2 regions of the Shewanella sp. ISS20 genome follow, and region 2 is predicted to be linked to the other one. Evidence: predicted binding sites of a transcription regulator. Region 2 holds the regulator's gene; the other holds the start of a gene.

Region 1 (16,473 bases), 260 kb from region 2:
GCCATTACTGCTTGAACCCATAGAACAGCCCATGAATATCATGATGATAGTGGTTGATTCATGGCGCTTTGATACCTTTAACGCGCAAAATACGCCGCATATGTGGCAATTTGCCAAGCAAGGGCAGAATTTCAACCAGCATTACGCCACAGGTAACTCTACCCGCACTGGTATTTTTGGCTTGTTTTATGGCGTGCATGGCACCTATTGGCACAGCTTTTTAGCCAATCAAACGTCACCATTATTGGTCGATAGAATGCAGCAATTGGGTTATCAAACCGGTATTTTTGCTGCCGCCCATTTACGCTCGCCTGAATTTAATCAAACCGTATTTAGTAAAATTAACGACTTACGCCTTGAGTCCGATGGCAGTCGCCCTGCGGAATTAGATCAAGACATCACCCAAGATTGGCAAGCATGGTATGGCGCGCGCGATGTTAAGCGTCCAAGCTTTTCCTTCTTATTTTATGATGCGCCCCATGGCTTTGATATGCCAGATGACTACCCCTTAGTGTATGAACCGCAGGCCAGTGGCGTGAATTTCTTAGCGTTAAACAACAGCTCTGACCCTAAGCCGCTGATTAATCGCTACAAGAATAGTGTTCATTATGTCGACAGTTTAGTGCAGCAAGTACTAACAACCTTAGAGCGCAGTGGCGATCTCGCGAATACCTTAGTGATTATCACAGGCGATCATGGCCAAGAGATTAATGACAATGGCTTAAACTTTTGGGGTCACAACAGTAACTTTACCTCAGTACAAGTGCATGTTCCCTTTGTTATGGTCGCGCCTAATATCAGTGCCGATAAGTTTTGGCCTGCCGATACTGTAACGACTCATTTAGATGTGGCACCAACCTTAGCTAAGCATTTTTTAGGGGTGCAAAATCCGGTCTCAGATTTTGCACAAGGCGCGGATTTACTTGGCCCAGTGGTGGAGCGACCATTTGTGATGGCTTCCAGTTACAGCAGTTATGCCATTATGACGCCCGATCGTATTTTAGAAGTCGGTGCCGGTGGGCAAATGCAGCTGCTAGACAATCATAATCGCCCTGTTCCTAACGAGAAATTGCAGCCAGAATATTTGCAGCAAGCATTAGCAGAATTAAGGTCGTTTTATCTTTAATCATTAAATGTTTAATTGATCAAACTAGCCCAAAGTAAGTTGTTCGCTTCGGGCTAAATATCACGGCAATGCTTGGCAAATCGTGTGTCTAGTGGCTTTTATGTTACATAAAAGAAGAAGGCCCTTACCGGGCCTTTTTGTTATTCATATAAAGAAACGGTATTTAGTAGTTGCTCAGTAAAATTGAAAATGTCATCGACAGTTTCTATAGGATGGCGAGTTTCATTTTTATCATAATCAAGAATCCCTATGTACTTTTGTTTAGCATTGAAGTGAAGTCTACATAATGGCTTTCTATTATTATCGTCAAGTAAGATGCCAAAATAGCTTTGGGTGTCTCTACTGGTAATTCGGCTAACATCCACTTTCTGCCTTAAAATTGCTTTTGTGATGTTAAAGCCTTCAATCTCTTCTGCAGTTGTATTTATTTTTGACTTTTCATCTTCGTCAGTAACTTTTGACTCGATAATTGGTGTTGTTTCAGTCTCAGCTTTGTCATTACCTAATGCAGACTTAAGACGCTCATTAATGCTGTCATTGAGGAATTGTCTAAGTGCTTTTTGCGTAATTTCATAGAACTGCTGTTTTACTTTTGCAGTCAGCGTTCCATCATAGGCTCTTGATGCAAAAAATCTCACAAACTCATCTTCGGGATCTTTGAATTGCTCAGAGATTATTTTCTTTATTTGGCTGAGATATTTCAATTCACCCGCAGAGCTTACAATTGAATCAATGTCAAAAACGGTTTTCGATAACTTTTTGATTTCAACTATGATGTGCTCGTCTATATCTTGGATATTGAATTCTAAATATGGCTTCTCGTCCATCTTGTTTGGCGCGTCCATATCTGTAAATACTTGATATTCAATGCCATTGGTAAGTATTGCTAATCGAGCATTTGTGACTGAAAAATATCTAAATAGCTGTGCTGCATGTTTTATGGAAAGTTTTTCACCATACTTTTTGCACTCGATTAATATTTGCACTTCATTATCTTTCATCAGCGCATAATCAACTTTTTCAGCCTTTTTACCGACCGTATCAGCGGTAAATTCTGGAATGACCTCTGTTGGGTCAAAAACATCCCATCCCAATACTGTGCCAAGAAATGGCATAATTAAGGCGTTTTTTGTTGCTTCTTCGGTCTGCAACTTATCCTGAATTTGCGGGATTCGTTTTGCTAATATGTTGACGCGTTCAATAAAGTCCATTTTATTACTCTTGTTTTGCATTAGTAGGCTTGTTTTATATCAGCCAGCTAATAAATTATCTAGACTGATAAATGCTAATTGTCGTCTTAACCATTTAATTTCTATTGACGACCACTCAATTTAAGTTTGCTAATTTAAATGACTACTAATTTATATATAGCAATATTAAGTTAAGACGATGGTAAAAAGAATATTAGAAAGTGGACGGTTGGAATAGATAGTGTGTTGTCGAGTTCGAGACCATCTGCGGCAAGGATGCCGCAGTTGAGCCTACAAGGATGTACTCGCGGCGAGTCGAGAAATCGACAACACGGTAGCCCGCCGCAGGCGAATAGCCATGACAAGTTAATGAGTATCACTCATCATAGTTGCCAGCAAAACTTGGTTTACACGGCAAGTGAAACTAACCTCCACATCCGTGTAAACCATACCAACAGCGAAACTCATAACCACACCATCAGCAGAAAAATTCCGAACCTGTTTACACTGGGCGTTGATTACTCTGGATCATAATCAAGCACAGGTGCTAACCACTTCTCGGTGTCTGTCACTGACATGCCTTTGCGCTTGGCATAGTCTGCCACTTGATCGCGACCAATATTGGTGATGCCAAAGTAGCGCGATTGTGGGTGGGCAAAGTACCAGCCAGAAACCGCGGCTGTGGGGTACATGGCATAGCTTTCTGTAATGTTAAGATTGATAGTTTCATCGGGCTTAAGTAAGTCCCACAATAAGCCTTTTTCGGTGTGATCAGGGCAAGCGGGATACCCTGGGGCTGGGCGTATGCCTTTATATTTTTCGCGAATTAAGGCTTCGTTATCAAGCATTTCATCACTGGCGTAACCCCAAAACTCTTTGCGCACACGCTCGTGCATCCGCTCAGCAAAGGCTTCGGCTAAACGGTCTGCTAAGCATTTAAGCATAATGGCATTGTAGTCATCGTGATTGGCTTCAAAGCGCGCCACATGCTCATCTATGCCGTGACCTGTGGTAACTGCAAAACCGCCCATGTAATCAGCAATGCCGCTGTCTTTTGGTGCCACAAAATCGGCAAGGCAGAAGTTATGGTTGCCGACGCGCTCGATTTGCATCCGCAGGTGATGAGTCGTTAACTCAAGCTCAGTGCGGCTGTCATCGGTATAAAGTTCAATATCATCAAAATTGACTGTATTGGCTGGGAATAAACCGATAACGCCTTTGGCGGTCAGCCATTTTTCTTGGATTATGGTATTAAGCATGGCCTTGCCATCGGCAAACAGTTTTTGGGCTTCTTCGCCGACTACTTTATCGGTAAGGATTTCGGGGTAATGGCCGTGCAATTCCCACGCGCGGAAAAACGGTGTCCAATCGATGCGCTCCACTAAATCGGCGAGCGGATAATCATCAAACACTTGGCGGCCGAGTACCTTAGGCGTAACTGGGGTGTAATTGGCCCAATCATGCTGGCAGCTATTAGCGCGAGCCTCTTCAATGGAGACGATATTTTTGCGTTTAGCCTGAGCTAAGCGCTTTTCGCGCATATCCGCATATTCGGCATAGGTTTGATCTATGGTGGCTTGGCGCGTCTCATTGCTAATCAGTTTACTGACCATAGGCACAGCGCGGGACGCATCGGCAATGTAAATGGCGCCATGGGGATAATGGGGGGCTATTTTTACTGCGGTATGAATTTTCGAGCAAGTGGCGCCGCCAATAATCGCCGGTATAGTTAAGCCTTCGCGGTGGAAGGTTTTAACGTTATGCACCATTTCATCAAGGCTTGGGGTAATTAAGCCTGACATGCCGATAATATCAATCTTGTGGGTTTTCACTGCTTCTAGAATCTTATCAACCGATACCATAACGCCTAAATCAAACACTTCAAAACCGTTACAGGCGAGCACTACGCCGACGATATTCTTGCCGATATCGTGCACATCGCCCTTGACTGTCACCATTAAAATTCTGCCGTTAGACTGACCTTCGGCTTTTTCTAGTTCTATATAAGGGTTTAAGTAGGCCACCGCCTTTTTCATGACGCGCGCCGATTTAACCACTTGGGGTAAGAACATTTTGCCTGAGCCAAAGAGGTCACCGACTATGTTCATGCCATCCATTAATGGCCCTTCAATCACATCGAGCGGACGGGTGGCAAGTTGGCGCGCTTCTTCGGTATCTTGGTCGATAAACTCGGTAATACCTTTAACGAGTGCGTGGGCGAGGCGTTGCTTGACTGGCCAAGTACGCCACTCAAGATCTTCTTTTTTACTCACAGTGGCTCCATCGCCGCGGTACTGCTCGGCGATTTCTAACAGTTGCTCGGTATTGCTGGAGTCCGCCACTTTACATGGCAAATTAAGCACTACATTTTCAACCCGCGCTTTTAATTCGGGGTCAATATCATCATAAATCGCTAACTGCCCAGCGTTGACTATGCCCATGTCCATACCGACATTAATGGCGTGATATAAAAACACGGCATGTATGGCTTCGCGCACCGGATTATTACCGCGAAACGAAAACGACACATTCGATACGCCGCCAGAAATCATGGCGTGGGGCAGGGTGGCCTTAATTTCTTTAATGGCATCAATAAAATCGACGGCATAGTTGTCGTGCTCATCTATACCTGTGGCGATGGCAAAAATATTGGGGTCAAAAATAATGTCTTCGGGCGGAAAACCAACCTTATCAACTAACACCCGATAAGCGCGGGTACAAATTTCAATTTTGCGCGCCTTAGTATCGGCTTGGCCTTGTTCATCAAACGCCATGATGATGGCCGCGGCGCCGTAGCGCTTCACTAAGGTGGCTTGCTCAATAAACTTAGCTTCGCCTTCTTTTAAGGATATAGAGTTAACTATGCTCTTGCCTTGAACGCATTTAAGCCCAGCTTCTATCACTTCCCATTTAGAGGAGTCGATCATAATCGGCACGCGGCTAATATCTGGCTCAGAGGCAATTAAATTTAAAAACTTATGCATGATTTCAGCGCCATCGAGCATGCCTTCATCCATGTTGATATCAATAATTTGCGCGCCGCTTTCTACTTGCTCGCGGGCAACATCGAGCGCTTCTTCAAATTTTCCTTCTTTAATCAGGCGTAAAAACTTAGCTGAACCTGTGACGTTAGTGCGCTCCCCCACGTTTACAAACAAGGTTTTGGCAGCGATAGTCAGTGGTTCCAAACCTGCTAGGCGGCATGCAACCGGAATATTTGGTATCAGTCTTGGCGGGTGTTTAAGCACAGCGTCACGAATAACGCGGATATGCTCTGGGGTACTGCCGCAGCAGCCGCCAATAATATTCAGTAAGCCTTCGGCCGCCCATTCTTTAATTACCCGCGCCATGTCGTGGGGCGTTTCATCATAGCCACCAAATTCGTTAGGTAAGCCGGCATTCGGGTGCGCCGATACAAAGCATTCGCTAATGCGCGCTAATTCTTCCACATAAGGGCGCAGTTCTTTTGGGCCAAGGGCGCAGTTAAGGCCAATGGATAGCGGCTTGATATGGCGCAGTGAATTATAAAAGGCTTCTGTGGTTTGGCCGGTTAAGGTGCGACCCGAGGCATCGGTAATAGTGCCAGATATCATTACCGGTGGGCGATTTGGTGAATGCACCCCAAAGAGTTCATCAAAGACAGTTTCAATGGCAAATAAGGCGGCTTTCGCATTTAAGGTATCAAAGATGGTTTCAACTAAGATAATATCGCTGCCGCCTTCGATGAGGGCTTTGGTAGATTCAGTGTAAGCGGTCACTAACTCATCAAAGCTGACGTTGCGAAAGCCAGGGTCATTAACATCAGGGCTAATGGAGCAAGTACGGTTAGTGGGGCCTAACACACCCGCCACATAGCGGCGAACTCCGGTTGCGAGTGTGACTTCATCACAGGCCTCACGGGCTAAGCGCGCGCCTGCAAAGTTAATCTCGGCCGACAGTGACTGCATGTCATAATCAGCCATAGCGATAGTAGTGGCGTTAAAGGTATTAGTTTCAATAATATCGGCGCCAGCAAGCAGGTAATCTCGATGAATTTGTTTGATGATCTGTGGTTGAGATAATACCAAGAGGTCGTTGTTACCTTTAACATCGGTATGCCAATCCTTAAAGCGCTCACCGCGGTAATCGGCTTCTTGTAATTGATGGCCTTGGATCATAGTGCCCATGGCGCCATCGAGCACCAGAATGCGCTCGGTCAATGCTTGGGTTAATGCCGCGCGTACAGAATTACCTTGTTGAGCTTGAGATTCGCGTTCCATGATCATCTTCCTGCTAGTTATTATCGTGCTAACTGTTATTTATCTTATAGTTATCGGCCAATCCACTATGGAGTAGCCGCGCTTTAGATGCCAGTTTTTGTTGTGATCTTGTTGTGGTTATTGCCTTGTTCGGTAATCTTACCCACCTAGTTTTGTGTCTCTGGTCTAAAATGTTTTGGATGTTTAAACGTATAGACGTCTATAATCATGTTTTTTGATGGCTAATGCAAGTAGGGGCATCACAGTACCAAGCTCAGCTTAATTGGTGGAGACTGGCTAGCTTAAGTTGGCTTAAATTGGCTTAAGTGAGTTTTCCGGAGTGAGTTAACTGGAATGAGTTAGTCAGATTAGCTAACTGAGATGGCGCTAATACTGGTAGCCAATGGCACTTGGCTACCACTGTTTTTAATTGATTGTTTTATGCAACTGCGAGGGGCTAATGCCAAGAGCTACTACTAGTGCTACAAACACCACCATTGATGCTACAAAATCAGATGGGGATAGCACTGAGTTTACCAACGTGCGCATTATGCTGTTTCGACACGGGCAGTGTCATGGCGGCGCAATCTTTCGTGGCCATAGCGATGTCGCGCCGAGCGCGCTTGGCTTGCAACAATTGCAGCAAGCCCTGACTCATAGCTATGCGCGCTTGGGCGCACCTCATTTGATTGTGAGCTCAGATCTTGGGCGCTGCCGCCAAGGGCTGATGACGTTTTATCAGCAGCATTGGCCGAATGGCGCAGGGCCCAAGGTTGAAGTGACTGAGCAATTACGTGAGCTTAATTATGGCGATTGGGACGGGCAGTTAATTAGCAATATTTATCAGCACACGCCAAGCGCCGTTGAAGATTTTTATGCCGACCCTTGGGCATTTGCGCCGCCAAATGCTGAAACCATGGCAGCCTTTGCCGCGCGGCTTGATAGCCTGTGGCAGCAAGTGTTGACCAGTGTTCTTACGCGCGCGCCTGCTAATCGCCATAATCACAGTACGCCGTGTGTGTGGCTAGTCACTCATGGCGGCGTGATGCGCTACTTAATGGCTAAAGCCTTAGGGCTTGGGCAGCATGCCGGTATTTATAGTCAGTTACAGCTAGGCTATGGCGCTGAGGTGGAAATCATGGCTTGTTTAGATAAAGGTCAGTGGCATTTACGCTTGATTTGGCCAAGCGCGGCTGGCTGAAGCTAAAAAGGGCGTGGTATCTGAGTTTACAGCTTAACAGTGCAAGGTTTAGCACCTAAGGGTGATAGCGCTTAACACTCAACACTCAACACTTAACAGTAACTTGAGCGCAAAAATTACGTTAGAATTGCCCGCGGCTTGGCTTGGGCTTTCGCTAAAAATACAAACACAAACTCGAACTAAGCTTGCCACACAATCGAGTCAAAGGTGCCAAGGCAGCATGCTGCAACTTGGCGATAAAGGGAATCGGGGAGCGTTAGCTCATAAGCCCGAACTGTACCCGCAACTGTAAGAGCTTAGGCTCAAGTCAGAATACCTGCCTTTGACAACCACTTATCATGCTAGGCGGGTCACCTAGCCGGAGAGACACAGTGAATCACAGCGCAATTTCAATGGCTCGCGCCCCTCTTGACGCCAAGCTTGGCCGCACCGCTTATTTGCTCGGGGCGCGCCATGGCATCGCTTGAGGTTAACGGCTTACACTGGCAAGTGGGCGATCGCGCCTTACTCGATGCTATCGCTTTTTCTGTAAAGACAGGGCAAATGCTTGGCATTATTGGCCCCAATGGCGCGGGTAAGTCATCATTGCTGCGCTGCCTTTACCGCTATATAGTGCCAACAGCGGCCACTATTGAGCTTAATGGCGAGCCGATTGCTCAGTATTCTGCCAAGGAATTTGCCCGTAAAGTCGCTGTGGTGCAGCAAGATACTCCTGTTGAACTGGATATGACGGTTGAGCAACTAGTGGCTCTAGGGTTAACGCCGCATAAAGGTTGGTTTGCTTCACTTACCGCCAGCGATAAAGCCAATATTGCAGCCGTGCTTGAGCGCGTGGGCATCTCCCTATTAGCAAAGCGCCCTTATCACGGCCTATCGGGCGGCGAGAAACAGCGCGCCTTAATTGCCAGAGCCTTATTGCAGCAACCGCAATTACTCATCTTAGATGAACCCACCAATCATCTGGATATTCGCTATCAAATCCAAATTATGGAATTAGTGCATTCGCTGGATATGACAGTCATAGCCTCGATTCACGATCTCAATTTAGCCAGCGCCTTGTGCGATCAGTTATTAATGCTTAATCACGGCCAAGTAGTGGCCATGGGCACGCCCGCAGAAGTGCTGACAGAAGCGCGCATTGCCGATGTCTTTGGTGTGTGCTGTCAGCTAGTTAAGCATCCGCAGCACTCGCGCCCATGTATTCAATATTTTTACGGTTATGAATTTCAAAATCGATCGCCTAACCAAGTCTCTAGCCAATCACTTCATCAAGGGATTAATCAGCACAAGGTCAATAACTAACATGCTGTTTAAGACACATATCAAAGCAAGCACTCTGGCTGGGCTCAGTTATAGCGCCGCCTTAGTGATGATGTTACTGGGCTTGTTATTGAGTTTATTATTGAGCTTATTGCTGGCCAGCAGTTTCGGGGCTGTGCCTTTATCTATGAGTCATATTCTCAAGGATGTAATGAGTTTTATCACAGGTGCCGCGCCGGATTCATTAAGCTGGCAAATATGGTGGCAACTGCGTTTACCGCGGGTTTTACTCGCCTTTATCGCAGGCGCAGGCTTATCCATAGCGGGCGCCGTATTACAAATGGTGACTCGTAACCCATTGGCCGACCCTTATTTATTTGGTATCTCATCGGGGGCCTCATTAGGGGCTGTGGTTGTTATGACCTCGGCGCTCGGTAGCGCGGCATTGTCTTGGTTAAGTTTGCCCATAGGCGCTTTTATTGGCGCGAGTCTATCAGCGCTTTTAGTGTTAGGCGTTAGCGGCAAAGGCTTGCATGGACAGGTGGAACGCATGCTATTAGCTGGGGTGGCCACATCCTTTATGTTTGCCGCCTTGGCGAGCTTATTGCTGTATTTCTCTGATCCTATGGCTGCGGCCTCTGTGCTGTTTTGGACCTTGGGCAGCTTTAGCGCTGCTACTTGGCAAGGGTTATTACTGCCAAGCGTGGTAGTGCTTGTGAGCCTTGGCATATTGCTAGCGATGAAACGGCAGTTATTAGCCATGTTAGGCGGCGATGAAACTGCCCATACTTTAGGCTTGAACGTCGCCAATTTACGGCTTAAGGTATTGTTATTATGCTCATTAATTACAGCTGTGCTGGTTGCCACTTGTGGCGGCATTGGCTTTGTTGGCTTGATGATCCCACACACAGTTAGGTTATTGCTCCCCGGGCGGCAGCCATTATTGCTGATAGCTCTTACGGGCGGCATTTTTATGGTATGGGTGGATGTTTTAGCGCGTTTATTAATCCCTAATCAAGAGTTACCTGTAGGCGTTATTACAGCCGCACTAGGTAGCGTATTTTTTCTCTTTGTACTTAAGCGGCGGCAACAGGAACACGATGTTTAATATCAAGTCATTAGATAAGAGTAATCAAGCAAGCATTCAGCATGTTATCAATCAAAAAACTAAGCCGTTAGGCGCGCTTGGTAAGCTTGAATCCTTAGCGCTGCAAGTGGCATTAGTGCAAAACCAAGCTAAATTAGCAATTTCATCACCAACCATGTTGGTGTTTGCAGGCGATCATGGCATAGCCAATGAAGGTGTATCGATTGCGCCGCAAGCGGTAACGCGCCAGATGTTGCAGAACTTTTTAGCCGGCGGCGCCGCGGTGAATGTGTTTTGTCGGCAAACGGGCTTTAAGCTGGGCTTAGTGGATGCTGGCATAGTTAAACCGTTAACGGCACCTGAGCAAGTCACCAATCAAGGGGATTTCTTTAGCTGCCGTTTAGGGGCGGGTACTCGCGCCTTTCATTTGCGTGATGCCATGAGTTTAGAGCAAGTGGAGCAAGGCTTAACGCAGGCGCGCACCTTAGTGAATCACTATCAAGCTCAAGGCTGTAATTTATTGGCCCTTGGCGAAATGGGCATAGGTAATACCTCATCGGCCGCCGCCATTTTAGCGGCCTTAACCGATTTGGACGCCAAAGATTGTGTGGGACGCGGCACTGGCATAAGCGATGATGCCCTTGAGCATAAAGTGCGTTTAGTGCAATTAGCCTTAAATACTCACCGCAAAAAAATGAAAGATGCTAAAGCGATTTTAGCTGCCGTGGGCGGCTTTGAAATAGTCATGCTGACGGGCGCCATTTTAGCGGCCGCTGAGCAAGGCATGCTGGTGATTATTGATGGTTTTATTGTTACCGCCGCTGCGCTACTTGCCGTGAACATGCACCCAGAGTGCCGCGATTATTTAATTTTTGCCCATAACAGCGCCGAGCGTGGTCATCAGCTGATGCTGAACTTATTAAATGCTGAGCCGATTTTAGATTTAGGCATGCGCCTTGGTGAAGGTAGCGGCGCCGCCTTATGTTTACCTATGGTTGAGGCCGCAGTGAATTTTTATAACCAGATGGCAAGCTTTGATGATGCTAAGGTCGATGCTGTGGTTCCTGCCAATGCTAACGATGACAGCGCGCTGTGATGGCGCGTCTCATCAAAGAATGGCAATTAATGCTGGTTGCCATCGGCTTTTTCACCCGCATTCCTGTGCCTGCCAGCATACAAGTTGATAGCGACAAGCTTAATCATGCCAGTCGCTACTTTGGTTTAGTCGGTATTTTAATGGGCGCCCTGTGCGGCCTAGCATTAGTGATATTGGCCCAGTGGTTACCTATCTCAGTCGTGGTCATTATTGTGATGCTGCTGAGCGTGCTACTCACCGGCGCCTTTCATGAAGATGGTTTAGCCGATACTGCCGATGGTTTTGGCGGCGGCTGGCAAGTGAGCGATAAGCTTGCGATCATGAAGGACTCGCGTCTTGGCACTTATGGCGCGGTCGCCATATTGCTTATTTTATTGCTGAAATGGCAAGCCTTAACCTTACTGGCTGAGCATTCGTTAATGGCTGCGGTCGTGGCGCTCGTGCTCGCTCACGGTTTAAGCCGCGTATTAGCGGCGAGCCTTATTTACACTGAAACTTATGTGCGTGATGAAGGTAAATCTAAGCCGCTGGCTAATCAGCAGCAACCTATTGATTTAGGTGTATTATTACTCACGGCATTAGTACTGGTATTCTCGCTGCCGTTAAGCACTATTATGGTGTTAGGCATAGGTCTTATTGCCTGTCGGCAACTGTTGGTCTTATGGTTTCGCCGCCAAATTGGCGGTTATACCGGCGATACCTTAGGTGCGGCGCAGCAGCTTAGTGAAGTGTTGATTTATCTGTTGCTACTTGCCATTACAGGCAGTCAATTAATGCCATGGATACCACTTATATGAAGCATTTAGTCATAGGCGGCTGTCGCAGTGGTAAGAGTCGCTTTGCTGAGCAGTGTATTGCCGATTTAGTGCAAACTTATCCTGGCTATTCTTGCCATTATGTGGCGACAGCCTTGGCACTGGATGATGAAATGCGCGCGCGTATTGAGCGCCATCAAAAAGACAGGCAAGGCGGCGCCATCAAGTGGCACACCCATGAAGTAGGCACTGAATTAGCGGCGACGTTACACGCCTTAAATCATCCCCAGCAACTAGTGCTAGTGGACTGTTTAACCTTGTGGTTAAGCGGCTATTTATGTGATGAAGCTAATTTATGTGATGACGCTAAGCATCTAGTGGCCGATACAGAGCATTTTAACCAAGTTAAGCAGCAACTGCTGGTGGCCATCACAGATTTTAGTGGTCACTTAGTTATCGTCAGTAATGAAGTGGGCTCAGGCATAGTGCCTTTAGGCGAGTTATCGCGCCGCTTCACTGATGAAGCCGGTTGGCTCAACCAAGCGGTAGCCGCGTGCGCTGATAAGGTTACTTTAGTGGTGGCAGGACTGCCTTTGCCACTTAAATCAAGGCCTTAACGCTATGTTCGCAAAGACAGCAGTGTTAGCACCGAAGTGATAAAACCGTATCGATAGCATCCTATCGATAAGAGCTGTGTCGATACTAACAGTAGCGACACGTAAGCGCTGAGCCCAAAAGGCCTTGGCGCTGATAGCAAATTATCTAAAAAATACAAAGGATTGTGTATGAACACATTGGTCCCCATTATGACTCAAAGCTCTCAAAAGCGCGCAGCTCGCTGCTTAATGGTGCAAGGCACCACGTCCGATGCCGGTAAAACCACAGTGGTTGCAGGTTTATGCCGCGTCTTTGCGCGTCAAGGCCATAAGGTTGCCCCTTTTAAACCGCAAAATATGGCGCTTAATAGCGCTGTTACTATTGATGGCGGCGAAATTGGCCGCGCCCAAGCCTTGCAAGCGGCGGCTTGTTATCAAGCGCCGCGTAACGATTTTAATCCGCTGTTGTTAAAGCCTCAAAACGATACTCAAGCGCAAGTGGTTGTGCAAGGCCAAGTGCTCAGCTCAGTTGCCGCTAAAGAGTTTTTTGGACCCCATAGCCTTAAAGCCAAGGCGCAAGTGTTTGAAGCCATTTTAAGCTCGTACCGTAACTTGCAGCAGCAATTTGAAATGGTGCTGGTGGAAGGCGCGGGCAGCCCAGCGGAAATCAATTTGCGTGCGGGTGATATGGCAAACATGGGCTTTGCAGAAACCGTGGATTGCCCGGTGATCTTAGTGGCTGATATCGATAAAGGCGGCGTATTTGCCCAGTTGATTGGCACCTTAATGCTGTTATCGCCGTCAGAGCAGGCGCGCATTAAAGGCTTTGTGATTAACCGTTTTCGCGGCGACATTAGTCTGCTAGAGCCAGGCCTTAAGATGCTAGAAGAGCGCACCGGCAAACCTGTGATTGGGGTGCTGCCTTATTTGGATAATCTGCAGCTTGATGCTGAAGATGGTTTTGCCGATTTACCTATGCCAACAGAGCAGCAAGACTGCATCAATGTGCTGGTGTTGGTGACGCCGCGCATTAGTAATCACACCGATATTGATGCCTTGCGTCAGCACCCGCGAGTAAACCTCACCTTAGTGCATGCCAGTAGTGAGCTAAGCTCGCTGCCGGCGGCGGATTTAATTATTATTCCTGGTAGCAAGCAAGTGCGGGACGATTTAGCGTATCTGTATCAACAAGGGTGGGATACAGCGATTAAGCGGCATTTACGTTATGGCGGTAAGGTCATAGGTATTTGCGGCGGCTATCAAATGCTCGGGCTTGAAATTGATGATAGCCAAGGCATTGAAGGCGAGGCAGGGGTCAGTGATGGTCTAGGTTTACTGCCTATGGTGACCGAGCTTAAGCCACACAAGCAACTGCGCAATGTTAGCGGTGAGCTGCAATTAAATGGACAAACCGCCGCTGTTGACGGCTATGAAATTCACTGCGGCGTGAGTCAATTACTGCGCCCTAATGTGCAGGCCATAGCGCTTGAATCTACAAGCGATACGCAGGCGCGCCTTGATGGTATGGTTTCTGATGATAATCAAATTCTCGGCACTTATGTGCACGGCCTATTTGATAACCCAGAGGCCGCTAACTTATTGCTGCAATGGGCAGGTCTTGGCAATAGCCAGCAAGCCATAGATATGGACAAGCTGCGCGAAGATAACCTTAATCGCTTGGCTGATACCTTAGAGCAACACTTAGATTTTTCACTGCTACAACTCTGCCTAGATACTGGAAATCAACAACATTATGGATAAGCCGACTGAAATGCCAACGACCGACACTAACGCTGAACGTCATAAACAGCGCCAGCAAAAACTTAAAGCTGGCGTTGATGTCAAGATTGCCGCCGCCCAAGATGAAAAGGGCATTTTATTGGTGCTCACAGGTAACGGCAAAGGTAAATCTAGCTCGGGCTTTGGCACTGTGGCGCGCGCTGTCGGCCATGGCAAACGCGCGGCGGTAGTGCAGTTTATTAAAGGCGCGTGGGAGTGCGGTGAGCGTAATTTGCTAGAAGGCGCTGGGGTGACTTTTCATGTGATGGCCACAGGCTTTACTTGGGAGACTCAAGATAAGCAAAAAGATACCGCCGCCGCAGAAGAGGCTTGGCTTGCGGCTGAGCAGTTACTGCAAGATGAAAGCATAGATTGCGTGATGCTTGATGAGCTCACTTATATGCTGAGTTATCACTACCTTGATGTTGATAGAGTGATTAAGGCGCTACAAAATCGCCCGCCGATGCAGCACGTCATCATTACTGGCCGCGCTTGTCATCGCGCCGTGATTGAGATTGCCGATACTGTGAGTGAAGTGCAATCGGTTAAACATGCCTTTGATAATGGCATTAAGGCGCAGCCAGGCTTTGATTACTAAGCACTGATGACTAAATATTGATGACTTGGCTGAGGTGGTGGCTAAGGCTAAGCTTTAGCGTTAATCCTCAATGTTGGCCGAAAACGTAAGTAAGCGTTTTAAAAAAGAATAATCATGGAAAAGATAATGACAGGGTTGGTTAATCGTTGTGTGTTTTTATTAGTGTTACTTATGGGGCTGCAGGCAGTTGCTGAAACCGTGGTTGACACAGAAGCTAGTCAAGCTGATACGCCAGTTGTGGCAGCGCGCTCGCCTGCCATGACAATTGTGGCCTTATCGCCCCACAGTGTTGAGCTGCTTTATGCCATAGGTGCGGGGAATCGCATTGTGGCGACCATAGATCATGCGGATTTTCCTGAAGACGCCAAAAAAATCCCAAGCATTGGCGGTTATTATGGGATTTCCATTGAAAAAGTGGTGTCACTTAAGCCTGATCTCGTGGTGTATTGGCAAACAGGCAATCGTCCAGAAGATATTGAGCGCCTAAAAAGCCTTGGCATTACGCTTTATAATTCAGACGCTAAGACGCTTTCATCTGTTGCTACTACCTTAAGCGAGCTTGGGCAGCTAACAGGCTTACAAGCTGAGGCTGATAAGGTGGCGGCTGATTACTTAGCGCAATTGGCTATGATAGAACAGCAATACCAGATGATCCCTCCTGTGAGCGTGTTTTATCAGTTATGGCCTAAGCCATTGATGACAGTCGCTAACGGCAGTTGGATCCAGCAAATCATCAGCATTTGTCATGGGGATAATATTTTTGCTGATTCCATGTCTGAGTACCCACAAGTCAATGTAGAGCAAGTAGTGATGGCTATGCCGCAAGTGATTTTGCAAAGCGAAAATCATGGTAATGTATCAGGGATAGATTGGGGTAAATGGCCCATGATCCCCGCGGTAAAAAATAAGCATATCACCCAGTTAAATGCAGATTTACTGCACAGGCCTACGCCACGCGCCTTACTTGGTATTCGTTCTCTGTGTCAGGCGTTAGATGCTGCTAGGAAAAAATAGTTACCCTGATGGCTAAGCTCAAGCTAGGCTCAAACTGGGCTTAAGCTTGGCACCTATGCACAACTAACCCTGTGCTGGCTAGCCGCTTGGAAAGTATCGATTGGATGTAACCCACTTGATGTAAAATACCTAATGTAAAAAAAGGAGCTTTAAATGAACAAGATGTTGGTAATTGGCACACTCGTATCTAGCTTAGGTTTTAGCGCCGCTCATGCCGCCGATGTCAGCGTGGTCGACATGGCTTTATTAAGCGCAGATGGCAATCAAGCAATCGGTGAAATCGTAATTAGCGAAACTGACTATGGCTTAGTATTCACGCCTAATCTTAAAGGCTTAAGCGCGGGTCAGCATGGATTCCATGTGCATGCCAATGGCAGCTGCGACCCTAGCACTAAAGAGGGTAAAACTGTATTAGGCGGCGCCGCTGGTGGTCATTTCGACCCAGATAATACTGGTAAGCATGGCTATCCTTGGACTAAAGATAATCATAAAGGCGATTTACCTAGCTTAAGCGTTAATGCCGATGGCACAGC
Region 2 (16,473 bases):
CAGCCAATGGGCTAACAAGGGCACGCCTTGCTGAGTAAGCGCCGCTAATAACTCCTTGCCATCGCCTGCTACTTGGCAGCGTAGTAAGCTTACGCGTTGCAGGCTAGTAACCACTGGCGCGCTGGCGCTATGAGTCACAGGAGAAATCAACGTAAATTTAGTGTGGGATGCATAGCTTGAGCGCACAGCTAAACTCACCTCGGTATCAAACAAAGGCTGCAAAGTACGTTCATGCAATACGGGCGATCCTAGTCGCGCCAAGCGATCGGCTTCAGCTAAGGTCATGGAATCGAGCAGCTGCGCATCGCTGATCTTATTAGGATCGGCATTAAACACGCCTTCGACGTCAGTCCAAATAGTCACTCGATTGATGCCCGCTAACGCGGCGATCAAAGTAGCGCTAAAATCCGATCCATTACGACCCAATAACAAGGTTTCGCCTTGAGGGTTACTGCATATAAAACCTGTGATCACTAAACGTTGATCGCCAGATTCATCCAATAAACGCTGCACTAGTTTCCGCGATTGATCCATACGGATCTTAGGCACTATGCCTTCATCAGCGACTAAAATACTCGGCGCATACACGTGACAAGCTTCAACCCCTGAGCCGCGCAGTAACGCCGCCATGAGCCGCGCCGACCAGCGCTCACCAAAGCTCACTAGATAACTGGTTTGATAATGGGTCATGGCATCGAGCTGCAATAAAGTCACTATCTCAGCTTTATCGGCGCCAAGGCGCTCACGCAAATCACGGGCGCTATCATTGGTGAGTAACTGCTCCACCATATGCTGTTGATACTGAATTAATTCCGCTAAGGCTTCTTGCCAAATAGCGCCTTGCTGACGCAAAGCTAATAAATGATATAGCTTGTTGGTGGTCTTGCCCGCAGCAGACACCACCACCAGATCGTTACTCTGACCATGGGTTAGCAGTATATGAGCCACCCGGCGATAACAATCGGCATCCGCCAAGCTTGAACCACCAAATTTATGCAAATGACGACGCACCATACCTTACTCCTCTAAACCACTGGCCACGGCTAATGCGTGGGACAAATCAGCCACTAGATCCCGTGGATCTTCAATGCCTATTGATAAACGGATCAAATTATCACTAATACCCGCTAAACGCCGCGCCTCTGGATCCATAGCTCTGTGGGTCATAGTGGCAGGAATGGCCACTAAACTTTCCACCCCACCTAAACTTTCGGCCAGCGAGAAAAACTTAAGCTCACTGAGAAAACGGGTCAATTGCGCTTGGCCGCCTTTAAGCTCAAAACTCACCATAGCGCCAAAGCCTTGTTGCTGGCGCACGGCAATGCTGTGGGCGGGATGAGAGCTAAGTCCTGGAAAATGAATCTGGCTCACCGCCGTACTTTGCTGCAATAAGGCCACCACAGCTTGGCAGTTTTCTTGATGTTGGCGCATACGCACACTTAAGGTACGCAGCCCTCTTAAGGTTAAATAGCTATCAAACGCGCCGCCGGTTAAGCCTAGCGTATTGGACCACCAGTTAAGCTTATCAGCGATAGCAGCATCTTTTGCAATCACGGCGCCGCCAACGACATCGCTATGACCATTAATGTATTTAGTGGTGGAATGCACAACTATATCAGCGCCAAGTAACAAGGGTTGCTGCAAGACTGGCGACAGAAAAGTGTTATCGACCACTAATAAGCTGTCAGTCTCTTTAAGCTTGTGGGCAATAGCAGCAATATCGACAATGCGCAGCAAAGGATTGGATGGGGTTTCAAGCCAAACCATAGCAGGCTGTAATGTTAAGGCGGCATCAATTGCTGCGGCATCGGTTTGATCTATGACTTTAAGTTGAAAATGCCCTTTGGCAGCCAAATGAGTAAACAAGCGATAACTGCCGCCATAACAATCATGGGGAATAATCAGCAGCTGCTCAGGAGTCAGTAAACTTGTGACTAGGGTGATGGCAGCCATGCCAGTGGCAGTTACTACTGCGCCGACGCCATGCTCAAGTTCAGCGAGTGCTTCGGCCAACAAACAGCGGGTAGGATTACCAGAGCGGCTGTAATCAAAGGCGCGTGGACTTAAATGATCACTAAAACTGTAATTGGTCGACAGGTATAATGGTGGCACTACCGCCCCATGCTGAGTATCACTTTCAATGCCTTGGCGCACGGCTGCAGTTGCTGTATATCTGTTGGCCATAATCAACTCCGCTTAATGCCATAATAGATGTCTAGACGTCTAAGCTAGCTTATTAAATAATCAAGGTCAATAGCCGTTTAGCGGGATAGACATCCAAACATCAAGAAATCTATTTGCATTGATCCCGAAAACACCGCAATAATTTGACTAGAGATTGTAAGGGGTTAAAATCTGCCCCGAATTCTTGATATCACAGGTGAATCAATGACCGAATGGAATGGCGACTACATCAGCCCTTATGCTGAACATGGCAAAAAGAATGAACAAGTGAAAAAGATCACTGTGTCTATTCCTTTGAAGGTGCTGAAAGTCTTGACTGATGAGCGTACTCGCAGACAAGTTAGCAACCTGCGTCACGCAACTAACAGTGAGTTACTGTGTGAAGCATTTCTGCATGCCTACACTGGCCAGCCATTACCGAATGATGAAGACCTGTCAAAAGACAAGCCTGACAGCATTCCGGCAGATGCCAAGCGTATTATGGATGAGATGGGAATCGCATGGGAAGACATGGAGTAATCCAGGTCTCATGGCAATAACAAGGGGCCTAGGCCCCTTGTTAATGTTTCAAACAGTTAATCACTCAAAACTGGTAACGGGTTTGCAGCGCAGCGCCCAGACTATCGCCAGAGCCAATCATACCGGCTAAATCTATCGAAAAAACATCACCAATGCTGACTCCTGAACCTATGGTGTAAATATCATCATGGGTAGCTTCTATGTCATAGCGATAACCTAAGCGCAAGGATAACCAGTCAGTCGCTTTAAGCTCGCCGCCCATGCGCCAATATTGGCTCGCAGTCATAGCCTCAAATGGCTTATCTTTATTTAAATCAATGTCTGAGCTCAGCATCAATCGCTGCCAATCCCAAGCCACACCTAAGGTATATTTTGGCTCAACATTAAAGCTAAAACTCTGACCATCAATAGCTAAACTGTCTAAGCTGTGGCTAATAAGATCCCGCGCGCTCAGTCCTAAAGTGAGATTGTGCAGAGGCATTATGGTCATGCCCACATCCAAATTAAAATGGGTGGCATTACTGCGGTATTTATCATCGCTAATATCATCATTATCAAAATTATTAGCGCTCGCCACATAGTTAAAACTATCTAAGCGCTGAATTTTGGGGCTTATCCCCACAGTCACAGGCATATTGACGATAGATAAGGGATAACTGAGCGCCACCCCAAGCTCAGACACAGCCCCAGCCACTGCTGTGCCACTTGAAGTTAATGAGCGCGTATCGGGCGGATTACTGGGATCAAGCGCGGCTAACACATCAAGATCCCTTTGAGTGACATCGGCGATCGCCATGCCTTCCACATAGGTTTGATAAAATACAGCGGCAGGAATGCGCCATGACGGCATAGCCACTGCGGCGCCAATAGCCGCATTAACATAGCCACTGTCACCGGCTAATTGCTCGAGATTGGTAATTAATTGCTGCCGATAGGCATCAATCTGCGCCTCATCGGCATTATCTATGGCTTGATTAAGGCCATCATAACTTTGTTGCACTTGATCAAAGCCGCTTTGCAGATCATCGCGATCAGAAAAAGTTGCCATGACTGACGGCAGTAAAAGATCGATATCATTTTTGCGACTGCTAGGTTTGGCGAGTAAGGCAGGATTATAAAACACAGATGCCGCCTGCTGACTACTAGCCACGCCAACGCCGCCCATAGCTAGTGCTCTTGCATCTATATTGGCTTGCCCAGCAAAAGCGCTAGCGCTTATGCCACTAAGACATGCCGTGGTAAATAGCAGCCATCCTTGGTTAGTTTTCATCATTATCTCCCTGATTTATTAGCTTGTAGCACATCAAGAATCATGCTGAAAATATCAAGATCTGCCTTGTATTTACTCTAGCTCAGTAAATCTTAGGCAGAGTAATATCCAGCTATTTTTAGCGGCAGTTTTAGCTAAAAAACCGCTAAGATATTAATCAAATAATTGAACAGCAAGGCGAATTTATTGGAAAATTTTTTTAATGAGTTAATCTTTATAATCAGTCTTAGCACTTTGCAAACGCAGCGCCGTTGTTTACCCTAAGCCTATCTTCAGATAATAAGCTGGATAAGCCTTTGTCCTCTTCGCCGCTGCCATTAGTGCTCGCAGGTCCCATGCTTAGGCATAGCGATCGCAGCCATATAAGTTTATGGCTAGTCACTTCTAAGCCGTTAGCGCAATTAACTTTGAGCCTTGATAATGCGCCCTATTTACTAGATAGCAGCCACATTGAGGCCACGCGCTTAGGCAGGCACGCTTGGCAATATTTGCTCCATTGGCGCAGCGATCAGCTACTAGCTTTGGATCGCGCTATTGAATATCAGTTGCGTGATAGCTTGCATGGCGATCTTTTTGCTGGCATAGACAATCTGACTTACGATCGCAGCAGCTCACCGTCCCTGTATTTACGGCCACGCTTAGAGCAAGTGATCCATGGATCTTGCCGTCAGCCTCATCATCACAGTAGTGATGCCTTAGTGGCCGCCGATGAAACCTTGGCGCAAGGCGCGCAAGCTTTGCCATCACAGCGCCCTGATATCTTGATCATGAGCGGCGATCAAGTGTATGTCGATGATATTGCAGGTCCCATGTTAGTTGCGATCGCCAAAGTCATTGAGATGCTGGGCTTGCCACAAGAAAGCTTTACTAGCGCTGCGATCGCAAACAGCCAAGCCTTTAGTTATGATGCTAGCGCGCTTTATGGCCGCCATAAAAATCTCTTACCTACGACCAATTATGCTGGGATCACAAGTGTTAGCCGCTGGTATCGCAATCATCCCATTTTCACCTCGTCCATGGCCGAAAATCATCTGGTAAGCCTTGCGGAAGTCATCGCCTTATATCTGCTGACATGGTCGCCAGAGCTTTGGAAACTCCTTGATATCCCGCATCAATTACCCGATTTATCACCAGCCAATCAAAGCCGCTGGCAACAGCAATGGCAGCAACTGTTAGTATTTAAGGCGGGCCTTACTCAGGTCAGGCGCTTATTAGCCCATGTCCCCGTGTATATGATTTTTGATGATCATGACATTACCGATGATTGGAATCTCACGGCTAAGTGGGAGCAAGCGGCCTATGGTCATGATTTTTCAAGGCGAATTATTGGCAATGCCTTGATTGGCTACAGCCTATTTCAATGCTTAGGTAATTGCCCAGAGCGCTTTAGTCGCGAGCTTAAATGCGTGAGCACTTGGCTAAATAATGTCGATTATGAGGCGCTGCCGCCCATGCTTGGGGCTGAGCAAGATAACATCATCCATCAGTTATTAGCCTATAACGCTTGGGGTTATGAGCTCAACACTCAGCCAAAAGTCGTGGTACTTGATACCCGCACCCAGCGCTGGCATAGAGAGTCTAACTTAGCTAAGCCCTCAGGCTTAATGGACTGGGAAGCCTTAAGTCAGTTGCAGATGAGTATTTTAGATCAAAGGCAAGTGATCTTAGTGTCACCCGCCCCCATGTTTGGTGTGAAACTAATTGAGGTTATCCAAAAAACAGTCACAGCCATTGGCGGCTCCTTATTAGTGGACGCTGAAAACTGGATGGCGCATCCTGGCACTGCCAATACGCTACTGAGTATTTTTCGCCATAGACGCACGCCTGAAGAGTTTGTGATTTTATCTGGCGATGTTCACTACTCTTTTGCCTACGATATCCATATTCGCTTTCGCCAACACGGCCCGCACATACATCAAATCACCGCCAGTGGTTTTAAAAATCAATTCCCAGAAAAATTGCTACCTTGGTTTGATAAGTTTAATCGCTGGCTATTTGGTTACGCCTCGCCGCTTAATTGGCTCACGCGGCGTAAACGCATGGTGATTCGAAGCCTAAGGCCGAACCACAGTAAGCAGCGACGTTTAGTCAATAAAAGTGGCTTTGGCCGAGTTTATTTTGATGACAAGGGCGCACCAATCTCGATTCAAGTGGTGCATAGCGATCTCAGTGTTAGCGAGTTTTACTCGCCCATGGCGCGTTCAAATAAGCCTGCTAATGCCGCCAAGTAAGAGCTGCCCCAAGGCAGCTAGATGAATCCCTTAGAGTGCTGCTGTGCCCACTAGCTAAGCCAGCGCTCAAGTTCAAGCCCTGGCACTTGCCAGTGATGATCTATATGAGTAATAGGATCGCAAAAACTTAACTCACGCGCCAATAACTGTAATGGCCGCTCAAAATCATCTGGGCCTTTAGGTTGCAACTCAGGATAAAAACGATCGTTTAATAGCGGCATGCCAAGGCTTAGCATATGCACTCGTAACTGATGGGTTTTACCGGTGATAGGGCTTAATTCAAACAGGCCAAGGTTTCCTTTCACCGCCACTAAGCGGATCTCAGAATGAGTATTGGCGTCCCCCGCGACCACTTGCATTAAGAAGCTGGGATCGGCAGGTTTGAGCCGATTTTCAATGGTCCACGCCACAGGCAAGCGTAATTGCCCGGCCTGATATTGCTCAATCAATTCCTGGGTTAACTTAGCTATGGCATGATACTGTTTATTAATGGTTTTTGACTTAAACAAGTCATGATATTGATGGCGCGTGTCAGGGTTGGCGCTCAGTAACACTATGCCGGCGGTTTCGCGATCGAGGCGATGGGCTGGCACTAAGGTATCAATGCCTGTGGCTATTCGTAAGCGATGCACTAGGCATTCGTTGACATAATTTCCACTTGGAGTCACAGGTAAAAAGTGCGGCTTATAGGCAATGACTATCTCAGCATCTTGATACAAGATCTCTACCTTAAAGGGGATCTTAGTTTCAGCCACGACTTCACGGAAATAATACACCCGCGCGCACGATCTATATTGGCTTGTGGGATCGATTAAGCTGCCATCTTGCCAAGTGACTAAGCCTTGGCTCATGCGATCGCGCCAAATAGCGTCCTCTATATGGGGGAAACGCTCACACAAGTAAGCCAGCACAGTCACGCTTGGATCAGGGTGTTGCGGTAATACCAGATAAGAGGCTTGGGCAGCGCGGGCAGAGGTCATAATCATTCACGGCAAAAAATCAGTGGCGCGATCATACCGCTAAACCCCAAAAATCCAAAAAATCAAAATTCATTCAAGCGATCTTAAGCCAGCGCTCACTTAAGTCATTCCAATCAAAACTCATGCTGAATCAAAGATAAGACAAAATTCATCGTCTTATGGCAATCGGGTTGGCTCAGTAACTGATGTTTATCACTGTTATACATGGGCAATAATTCCAGCCAACGCTCACTCACCCAACTGGCATCTTGCAAATGGGTATCACCATAAAGATCGAATAGATCGGGATGCACCTTAAAAAATTCCTGTAAGGCCAAGCTCACAATATGATATTCCCCCACTAACGGCTCAGACTGCCAGTGTTGGCTAGGTAAAGTGTGCAGCATGAAGCGGCCATCTTTTTGCTTCATACTCGAAATCACGCGCACCCGCTGAATGCCTTCTACCACTATCGATAAGCTATTATCTGCTAACTGATTGAAATCAATAATATGGCACTGAGTGGCTATGGGGTAACAAGGCGGGTTGGACTCACTTTCCATGGCAATGGCCAGTTGCTGCTGCAGTTTAAGGCATTCAACTATGGTCACTAGATGTTGCGGTTGCACCACTCGAATTTCACGCCGCCCCCTAGGCAAAATCAGCATATCAGATGAAAACAATGACATAGCTTCAATTTTCATGGCGCGCCTCCGCATAATAGCGGTCGAGATGACTAGGGCTAACGTAAACGCATGGGTTAAATGCTTATAAACACATAACGCATAGCGTAAAGATTAGACAGCTAAGCCGCGAAATTTATTCCATCTCAGATAAATAAGCGCGTACTTAAGTCGCACAGTTAAGTCGCGCTTAATAAGTTAAGAAGCCAGCGGGCGATTCTTAGCGCGCCATAACAGTCCAAGTAATAGCAAGACGATAAGGGATGCAATCATCCAGCTTAACTGCTGATGTTGATGATAAAAATTAAGTATTGGGGTTAATTCGCGCTCAATGAGCGCAGGCCCTAAACCAAACACTAGCGCCCACACGCTAGTTGCTAATAGATTACCGAATAAAAATTGACGCACTGGCATCTTAGCTATGCCGCAGCCTAAACATAAATACTGCTTTAAGCCTTCAACAAAGCGGCTAATCAGTAGGCCAAGGCCGCCATATTGACCAATAAAACTATGAAGCTTGTGCTCTGTGGAGGGCTTTATCCAGCCTTTATCTAGCAGCACCTTGCCAAATCTACCCCCTAAATAATAGCCAATACAGTTACCGCAAAAGGCGCTCACTGCCGCCACTAAGATAACTAATGGCAATGACATTTGACCGCCCGCCGCCAAAATAGCCGCCACGATTAACAAAGACTGACCCGGCGCTGGAATACCAAAGCCTTCAACCGCCACCGCCAGCGCTAACACCAGATAACCATACTGATGCAGCCACGGGCTAAGCTCAGCCACTATATGATTGATTGATTCCAACATTAGGTTATCTCCAAGGCATTTAAGCCATTATTCTAGCTAATAATCATCATGAAGCGCGCGCATAATCCCATGATAATTGCTTCATCTAGCCCATGTTGACTATCAGTTGCATTAGGCCCACTGGCCTTTGATTCATCACTTAGCACAGTTAACTTACCACAACCCCATTATCGCCAGCGCCACACAATTCCTATAATCTCTTGCACTTAGTGACTAAGTTAAGGCGGCCCTTGTTGATAGTTAATCACAGCCGCGCGATTTCATTTAACTCATACAGGAAAGCCTAGTGGCAGGATTACAGTTACTCGCAGGCCCAAGTGCCTTAACTCAGTTGCGTGAGCAAGGATTGCAGCCACAGTTATTTAGCCAAATGCTGGCAGCCTCTGGTGGCCCAAAATTTTTAGGTTTGGCCAAGTTAGATGATTATCTTTTTAGTGACTTTTTTAATGACAGAACAACGCCGCTGCACACCTTAGGCTCATCATCGGGCGCGTGGCGCTTAGCCTGTTTAGCGCAAAACGATAGCCGCAGTGCCTATAATCGCCTAGTGGATGCTTATATCGACCAAAGTTATAGCGCGCGCCCAAGTAGGCAGGAAGTCACTTGCAAGGTTAACTCGTTAGTCAGTCATTTCCTTGGTGATAATGGCGCATCTGAAATCATCAATAACCCGTATATTCACCATCATATTGTGGTGTGCCGCGCTAAGCATTTTAATGCTAGTCGCCATAAAAGCTTGCAGGCATTAGGCTTAAGCTTTGCGGCCATGACTAACCTTGTGCATCGCCGCCTCCTTAATCACAGTTTTGAGCGAGTGCTAGTTAGCCCGCCGCAGCAAGAGTATCAAGCCTTTAGCCAAGTGGATGATCTCAATAGTATTCAAGCCCATTACCACAGCGATAACCTCAATCAAGTATTGCTGGCAAGCGGCAGTATTCCGTTATTGCTTGATGGCGTGCGCGGCATTAAGCATCTGCCTGCTGGCCAGTATTTTGATGGCGGCATCAGTGATTATCACTTTAAGCTCAAGCTAGCACTTGCCGAAGGCTTAACCTTGTACCCGCATTTTTATTCGCATATGAGCCCTGGCTGGTTTGATAAATCCCTGCCGTGGCGTCGCCATGCCAAGACGTTTGATAGGGCCTTAGTGCTAGCGCCAAGCCGTGAATTTATTGAGCGTTTACCATTGCATAAGCTGCCAGATCGCACTGATTTTAGTCAGCTAGATACGGCCACGCGTCTGCGTTACTGGCGTCAAAGTGTGGCTCAAAGCCAGCAGTTGGCCGATGAGTTTCATGAGGCTGTCACTCAGCAAAAATTCAGCATTAAGCCGCTGTTTTAACGCTGCTTCAAAGCTGTTATAAAATAAGAAACATAAAAAAATGCAGCCATTGGGCTGCATTTTTCATAACGCTTAAGTTTTCATTTCGCGCAGTTATTCAGGGCGAGCTAGCCCTTGATGCGCGGCGCGATACAAGGCTGGCAACACCAGCAAAGTTAACGCGGTCGAGCTAAATAAGCCGCCAATCACTACCACAGCTAAAGGCTGCTGAATCTCACTACCTATGCCTGATGACATTAAGATAGGGATTAATCCTAATGCTGAGGTTAAGGCCGTCATTAATACTGGGCGCAAACGCCCTACTGTGCCTTCAAGCACAGCGCTATCTAAAGACTCACCGGTCGCAAGACGCTGATTAATGGCATCCACCAACACCACGCCATTAAGGACAGCTACGCCAAATAAGGTAATAAAACCGATGGAGCTTGGCACAGATAAATAGGTGCCACTTAAATACAAGGCTAATACCCCGCCGATGAGCGCCAATGGCACGTTAGCCATGATTAACGCCGCTTGCTTACCGCTACCAAATGAGAAGAACAGCAGCAAGGCAATCAAGGCCACGGAAATCGGCACCACCAGCATCAGCTTTTGCTGCGCTCTTTGCTGGTTTTCATACTGACCACCCACCATGACGGTATAGCCTGGCGGTAAATCCGCTTGTGGCACTATGGCGTAAATATCATTGACCACTGAGCCCATATCACGGCCAGAGACGTTAGCTTGCACTACCACGCGGCGCTGCACATCATCACGGCGAATATTCGGAGGCGCCATTTCAACGGCAACGCTGGCAACTTCGCCTAAGCGCACTTTAGCGCCGCTGGTACCGGTTAGCAGTAAGTCTTCCAGCACATCCGGGGAGTTACGATATTGCTCAGCTAAGCGCACTTGAATATCGTATCTCGCGTTACCTTCAATCACTTGACCAGCACTGACGCCGCCAATGCCTTCACTCACTAAGGTCATGACTTGATCGACACTTATGCCATAGCGAGCTAAACGATCGCGATACGGACGCACAACCAGCTGAGCTTCACCACTCACTTGCTCCAATGACACATCCACAGCACCTTCAATGCCAGCGACTAGCTCAGATAACTGCTGACCTTTGGCTGATAACACATCCAAATCTGGGCCAAACAGCTTAATCGCGAGCTGCGCTTTTACCCCTGAGAGCAATTCATCCACTCGGGTAGCAATGGGTTGCGAGAACGTCAGTAACAAGCCTGGATACACGGCTAAACGCTCTTGCATCAAGTGTTGTAACTCAAAGCGATCGCTGGCCGATGTCCACTCAGACACTGGCTTTAAACCAATGTAGATTTCTATGTTGCTCACAGGCTCTGGATCGCCGCCAAGCTCAGGGGCGCCAATGCGGCTTAAGGCATATTCCACTTCAGGGAACTCAAGCAAAATGGCCTCAAGTTTAGGGGCTACGTCGATGGCCGTGCCTAAACTGGCGGTTGGCGCTAAGGTCACTCGCAAGTTAATGGTGCCTTCTTCTAACTCAGGCACAAATTCAGTGCCAAGGCGCGGCAATAACAGCATGGTCAGAATAAATAGACTTAACGCCGTAATTAACACTCGCTTAGGCGCGGCTAATGTGGCCACTAACAGGCGGCGATAAGTCGCTTCAAGCCCTGCTAACATAGGGTTATGGCGAACCTTTACTCCGGAATTAAATAAGTACACAGCTAAGGCTGGCACCATAAGCAGTGACACTATTAAGGCGGAAGCCATGGCAAGAATAATACTGACCGCCATTGGCTGGAACAATTTGCCTTCCACCCCTTCTAGTGAAAACAAAGGCGCAAACACTAGCATAATGATTAAGCTGGCAAAGAAGATAGGTCGGCACACTTCTTTGGCGGCCGCAGCCACTTTAGTCATTACGGTAGCGTTAGAGTCGCGGCTTAAATGCTTAAAGATGTTTTCAACCATCACCACTGAGCCGTCCACCAGCATACCAATGGCGATAGCTAAGCCGCCAAGTGACATTAAGTTGGCCGACATATCAAAATACGACATCAGCATTAATGCCAAACCAATAGACACTGGAATCGACAGTAATACCAAGGCAGTAGCGCGGATATTGGTTAAGAAAAACAGCAAGACAATCAAGATGAACACAAAGGCCATCAACAAGGCTTCAATCACAGTCGACACAGCTTGAGTCACTAAGTCGGATTGATCGTAAAACACCTCAAAATGCACGCCTTTAGGTAACGACTGCTGAATTAACGGTAAGCGCGCGTTGATTTCATCAATAGTCACCTTGGTATTATCGCCCATGCGCTTAAGCACGACGCCAGCAACCACTTCCCCTAAGTTTTCAACGCCATCATCAGTGCGGCGCGACATAGTCACGGCGCCGACGCGGATTTCACTGCCGTAATCTATCTTGGCAATATCACCTATGCTAACTGGCGTGCCCTGAAACTGAGTTAACGGAATGGAAGCAATGGCGCTAAGACCTTCATCGCCGCTTGGCAACATGCCATAGCCACGTACGACTAATTGCTCTTGGCCTTGGTCCATAAACCAGCCACCAGCATTGCGGTTATTGCTCTCTAACGCCGCCGTGACTTGGCTTAAATCTAAGCCAAAACCCAGCAGTTTATTCGGGTCAACTTGCACTTGATATTGACGGACATGACCACCAAAGGATAAAACATCGGTAACGCCGCCAACAGGCATTAATAGCAGCTTTACTAAGTAGTCATTGAGACTTCTTAACTCATCACTGCTTACGCCAGCATCTTTATCAGCCCTGAGCACGTATTGATAAATCTGACCTAAGCCTGAGGTATTAGGGCCGATTTCAGGCACGCCGACGCCAGATGGGATCATCTCTTTTGCTTGCTGAAGTATTTCAAACACTTGCTGGCGCGCAAAATAAATATCTGTGCCCTCACTAAACACCACAGTCACTATCGATAAGCCGGTGCGCGATAACGAGCGCACTTCTGTTACCGATGGTAAAGCGTACATGGCCGCTTCAACCGGATAAGTAATGAGTTTTTCGACTTCTTCGGCGGCTAAGCCTTCGGCCGCGGTATTCACTGTCACCTGCACATTAGTCACGTCAGGAAACGCGTCTAAATCCAGTTGTGGCAAGATAAAAGCGCTAGCAACAATTGCTGCCAGCAGCGCCATAATCACCAGCAAGCGCTGGCGAATGGTCGCTTCAATAATATTAGCTAACATAGGTCAGGTCTCAGTGGTTATGAATATCAAAGCCAGACTTGGCTTGTTCAGAGGCTAAGAAAAATGCGCCTGCAATCACCACATCGCCTTCACTCGGCATGCCAGTAACCAGATTCATACCGCGCTGTCTGTGACTCACTGTCACTTCAACCGCTTCAAAGGCATCGCCTTTGGCCACAAACACTTGCCAGTGACCATCGCTAGAGCGAGTTAATGCCGTATCTGGCAGCACTAAGCCCATTTGCTCTGAGGTGGTTAAATAGAGCTCGGCAAATTGCCCGGCATGAAGCACATGGCCGGGGTTATCCATACGCGCTAACACTTGCTCAGTGCGCGTTACGTTATCGAGTAAATGGGAGCGGCCAATAATGGTTGCTGGTAGTAACTTATCATTCACTCGCACTAAGGCTTCACTGCCCACGCTTAAACCCGCTGATTGCGCTGGGGTCACTTGAGCTTCCACCCATAGGCTCGACTCATTGGTCAGTTGCATCAAGGCTTCGCCGCCAGTAAATACCTGACCGCGCTGGGCCACATCTTGCTGCACCCGGCCATCAATGGGCGCTAATAATTGGAACTCACCGATATTTTTAGGCTGCGTCGCTAACGCGTTAATCTGCTCTGGCGTCATCTGAAGCGAAAACAAGATAGCGCGCTTAAGCTCAGCATCCACTTCGGCCAATAAACGCCGACTCGCGCTCACGGCTGAATTATCCATAGCTTTCACTCGGCGCCATTCAGCACTGGCATTAACAAACTCAGCTTGAGCTTGCGCTACTGCGGCGCCGCCCAAGGTTAATAATGGCTGACCTTGAGTCACTTGCTGACCGGGCGCTACATGGCGCTCTTGCACCCGCACCGCAAGTTCAGGCGCTAACACTATAGTTTGATCGCGATCGACAATTAAGCTCGCTGTCGCTACCGCTTCTAAGTTAAAGCGACTGTCTTTGAGTGGCATCAGCTCAATACCAGCTAACGCCATTTGCGCTGGCGATAAATGCAGGCCTTCTTCGTGATCATCTTCAGCGGCGTCTTTTGATGCGCTATCCACAGACGTTAACGTCGCGACCGCAGCGTTATTGGGCGCGTCCACAACGCTTGACCCTTGGCTTGCGGGTTCATCGTGATCATGATCAGGGCCGGCTTGCAGCGGCGCGGCCCACACTAAGGTTAATGCCAAAGTAATGGCTGAAATGCGCGGAAAATTATTAAGAGAAGTAGTAATCATGAGCGTGTCACCGAAGATGTGGAAGCAGTTACTTGAGACTGGCTGTAAGCCTGTTCAAACCATTGAGATAATTGACCACTTTGGGCCATCCAATTAATCCATTGGCTATAAATGGCTTGCTCTAATTGCAAACCTACTTGATAGCTACTGGCTAATTGCCTCTGACTTTGCAGGTATTCACCTGTGGCTAAATCACCACTGCGCCACTGCTGACCTAAAGAATTGGCCACTTCGGAGCCCGAGCGATACACCAGCTCGCGCCAATCATGGTAGCGCGCTAACAACTTAGGCACGCTTGTGCTAAAGAGCTGATAGCCTTGCTGCATTTGTCGCTCAATCACTAAATACTCTTGCTCTGCTAATATCACAGCTTCAACTGAGGCTGCGGTTTCGGCGCGGTAGCTGTTGCGAATTTGCAGTGGAATAGAAATGCCCACCCCAAATTTATTCTCGCTGCCTTCGCGCTCCGCATTAACGCTAACGGTTGGGTCAACGCTGGTGGTGCTGCGTACTACATCTTGCAATAGACGACTTTGACGCACTTGCAAATAGGCCACTTGCAGCGCAGGTAAACGGGCATCCACGGTTTGTGAGCTCGCTACACTGACTTCTTTCATAAAATCAGTGAGCGTCAGCTCTTGCCCCAGTAACCCTAACACTTCACTCATCGCCGTTAACTGCGCCTGCTCTGCCAAGGCAAATTCAGCGCTAATACTGGCCAGTTCAAGGGATAACTGCTGCAGTGCCACTTGGGGTAAATCCCCCACATCCACACGCTTACGGCCAATCTCTAATTGCTTTTGGGCATGCTCCAATTGCTGCTTGGCAAAGGTATATTCTTTAGTGGCAATATCTTGGGCCACTATCGCCGTTAAGGCTGATGCCAATAATTGATCTTGAGTTAATTGCTGTTGTAATTCAGCTTGCTGCAGGCTTAATTGCGCCAAGGCTGTCGCGCTGCCGCGCTTATCGCCCCAATCTATGGTCTGGCTCAGGCCTATGCCATAGGTATCTTCAGTGGCATTTTGATAGCTCACATCAAGCTCGGGATTATAAATGGCTTGATTGGCTGCTTCTACGGCGTAACGCTGCTGATTTAACAGCGAAGTTTGCGCGTGCATTTGTGGCAGTGCGGCAATAATAGTCTGTAGCTGCGGCCACCAATGCGCTTGAGCTTGACGCTCAAAGCTAGCCTCTGTCTCCAATTGAGCAGCACTGAGCGTGGGCGCAATTAGCCCGAAGCCCAGCACCATGGAGGCAATAATGGATTTTTTCATGGTTATTTCCAAAAAGTAACTTCAAAGGCTGTAAAACGGCATGCGCGAAAACCATAAGAAAAATTCTTATTTGTTTTCAGTCGCTAATGCGAATACAGCGAACAAGTAACACTCAGGAATTAAACGATGGGAGGACGATATAAGGTGGTGCTAGCCACTAATACTGCGCCTAAGTTAGCGGCTGGTAATAAGGCTTCAATGGGGGATGTTGCCAATTGCGGCAAGAAAGATAATAAACTCACGGCGCCGCCATGACATTGGCAATCAAGACATAAATCAAAGGATTGCCATTCAACGCTTTGGTGTTCATGGCTCAAGAAAGTTAATTCTGAAGCAACACGCGGCGCGCCATCATCAGTATTACATTGGCATTGAACGCACAACTCAGTGACTAAAACAGGGGCGACAAATTGCAAGTGGGGGTGCGAGTTTTCATCAGCGGCGACACCAACATCAAGATGCAACTGATGAGCACCACTATTGGTTGCGACAAATTGCAGCAACACTATGGCGATCAAAGCGCATGTTAATTGGTGTAACATCCTAATGGATATCAAGCTACCAGCCCTGTTGTTTCAGTGAGTTAAGTTTATTAGCTGCGCAATCATAAGCCATTGATTAATGATAGCAAGCGATTTTACCTAACTTGACATTAACCGTGATCAGTTTGTGATCCGTCACGGTTAATCATGCAAAACCTAGCGGTTTAACATTAAGCACTAAGGCTCATTATGCTTTATCAATCAATGGTATTGCC

What was found. The regulator MetJ, encoded in region 2, represses methionine synthesis genes. The targets are predictions, from matches to a motif close to TAGACGTCTAGACGTCTA.
Region 1: the regulator MetJ is predicted to act here: its motif matches at 6,760-6,777, upstream of metH (methionine synthase).

What each region holds. Positions count from the first base shown of each region.
Region 1 is NZ_JAWRZK010000001.1:2,169,563-2,186,035, reverse strand. Features, by position in the region: gene AC1HDP_RS10120 (DUF3413 domain-containing protein) at 1-1,126, shown strand, start outside; gene AC1HDP_RS10115 (type I restriction endonuclease) at 1,267-2,337, opposite strand; gene metH (methionine synthase) at 2,835-6,575, opposite strand; gene AC1HDP_RS10105 (histidine phosphatase family protein) at 7,015-7,755, shown strand; cobalamin riboswitch at 7,944-8,093, shown strand; gene AC1HDP_RS10100 (ABC transporter ATP-binding protein) at 8,209-9,057, shown strand; gene AC1HDP_RS10095 (FecCD family ABC transporter permease) at 9,125-10,123, shown strand; gene cobT (nicotinate-nucleotide--dimethylbenzimidazole phosphoribosyltransferase) at 10,116-11,198, shown strand; gene AC1HDP_RS10085 (adenosylcobinamide-GDP ribazoletransferase) at 11,198-11,995, shown strand; gene cobU (bifunctional adenosylcobinamide kinase/adenosylcobinamide-phosphate guanylyltransferase) at 11,992-12,570, shown strand; gene AC1HDP_RS10075 (cobyric acid synthase) at 12,739-14,310, shown strand; gene cobO (cob(I)yrinic acid a,c-diamide adenosyltransferase) at 14,303-14,926, shown strand; gene AC1HDP_RS10065 (cobalamin-binding protein) at 15,053-15,940, shown strand; gene sodC (superoxide dismutase [Cu-Zn] SodC) at 16,094-16,473, shown strand, end outside.
Region 2 is NZ_JAWRZK010000001.1:2,429,535-2,446,007, forward strand. Features, by position in the region: gene AC1HDP_RS11075 (bifunctional aspartate kinase/homoserine dehydrogenase II) at 1-1,014, opposite strand, end outside; gene metB (cystathionine gamma-synthase) at 1,018-2,184, opposite strand; gene metJ (met regulon transcriptional regulator MetJ) at 2,389-2,703, shown strand; gene AC1HDP_RS11090 (conjugal transfer protein TraF) at 2,768-3,976, opposite strand; gene AC1HDP_RS11095 (alkaline phosphatase family protein) at 4,309-6,204, shown strand; gene AC1HDP_RS11100 (pseudouridine synthase) at 6,255-7,187, opposite strand; gene AC1HDP_RS11105 (LON peptidase substrate-binding domain-containing protein) at 7,298-7,867, opposite strand; gene AC1HDP_RS11110 (DedA family protein) at 8,045-8,659, opposite strand; gene AC1HDP_RS11115 (alpha/beta hydrolase) at 8,946-10,001, shown strand; gene AC1HDP_RS11120 (efflux RND transporter permease subunit) at 10,095-13,211, opposite strand; gene AC1HDP_RS11125 (efflux RND transporter periplasmic adaptor subunit) at 13,222-14,439, opposite strand; gene AC1HDP_RS11130 (TolC family protein) at 14,436-15,716, opposite strand; gene AC1HDP_RS11135 (hypothetical protein) at 15,836-16,222, opposite strand; gene AC1HDP_RS11140 (DUF3012 domain-containing protein) at 16,456-16,473, opposite strand, start outside.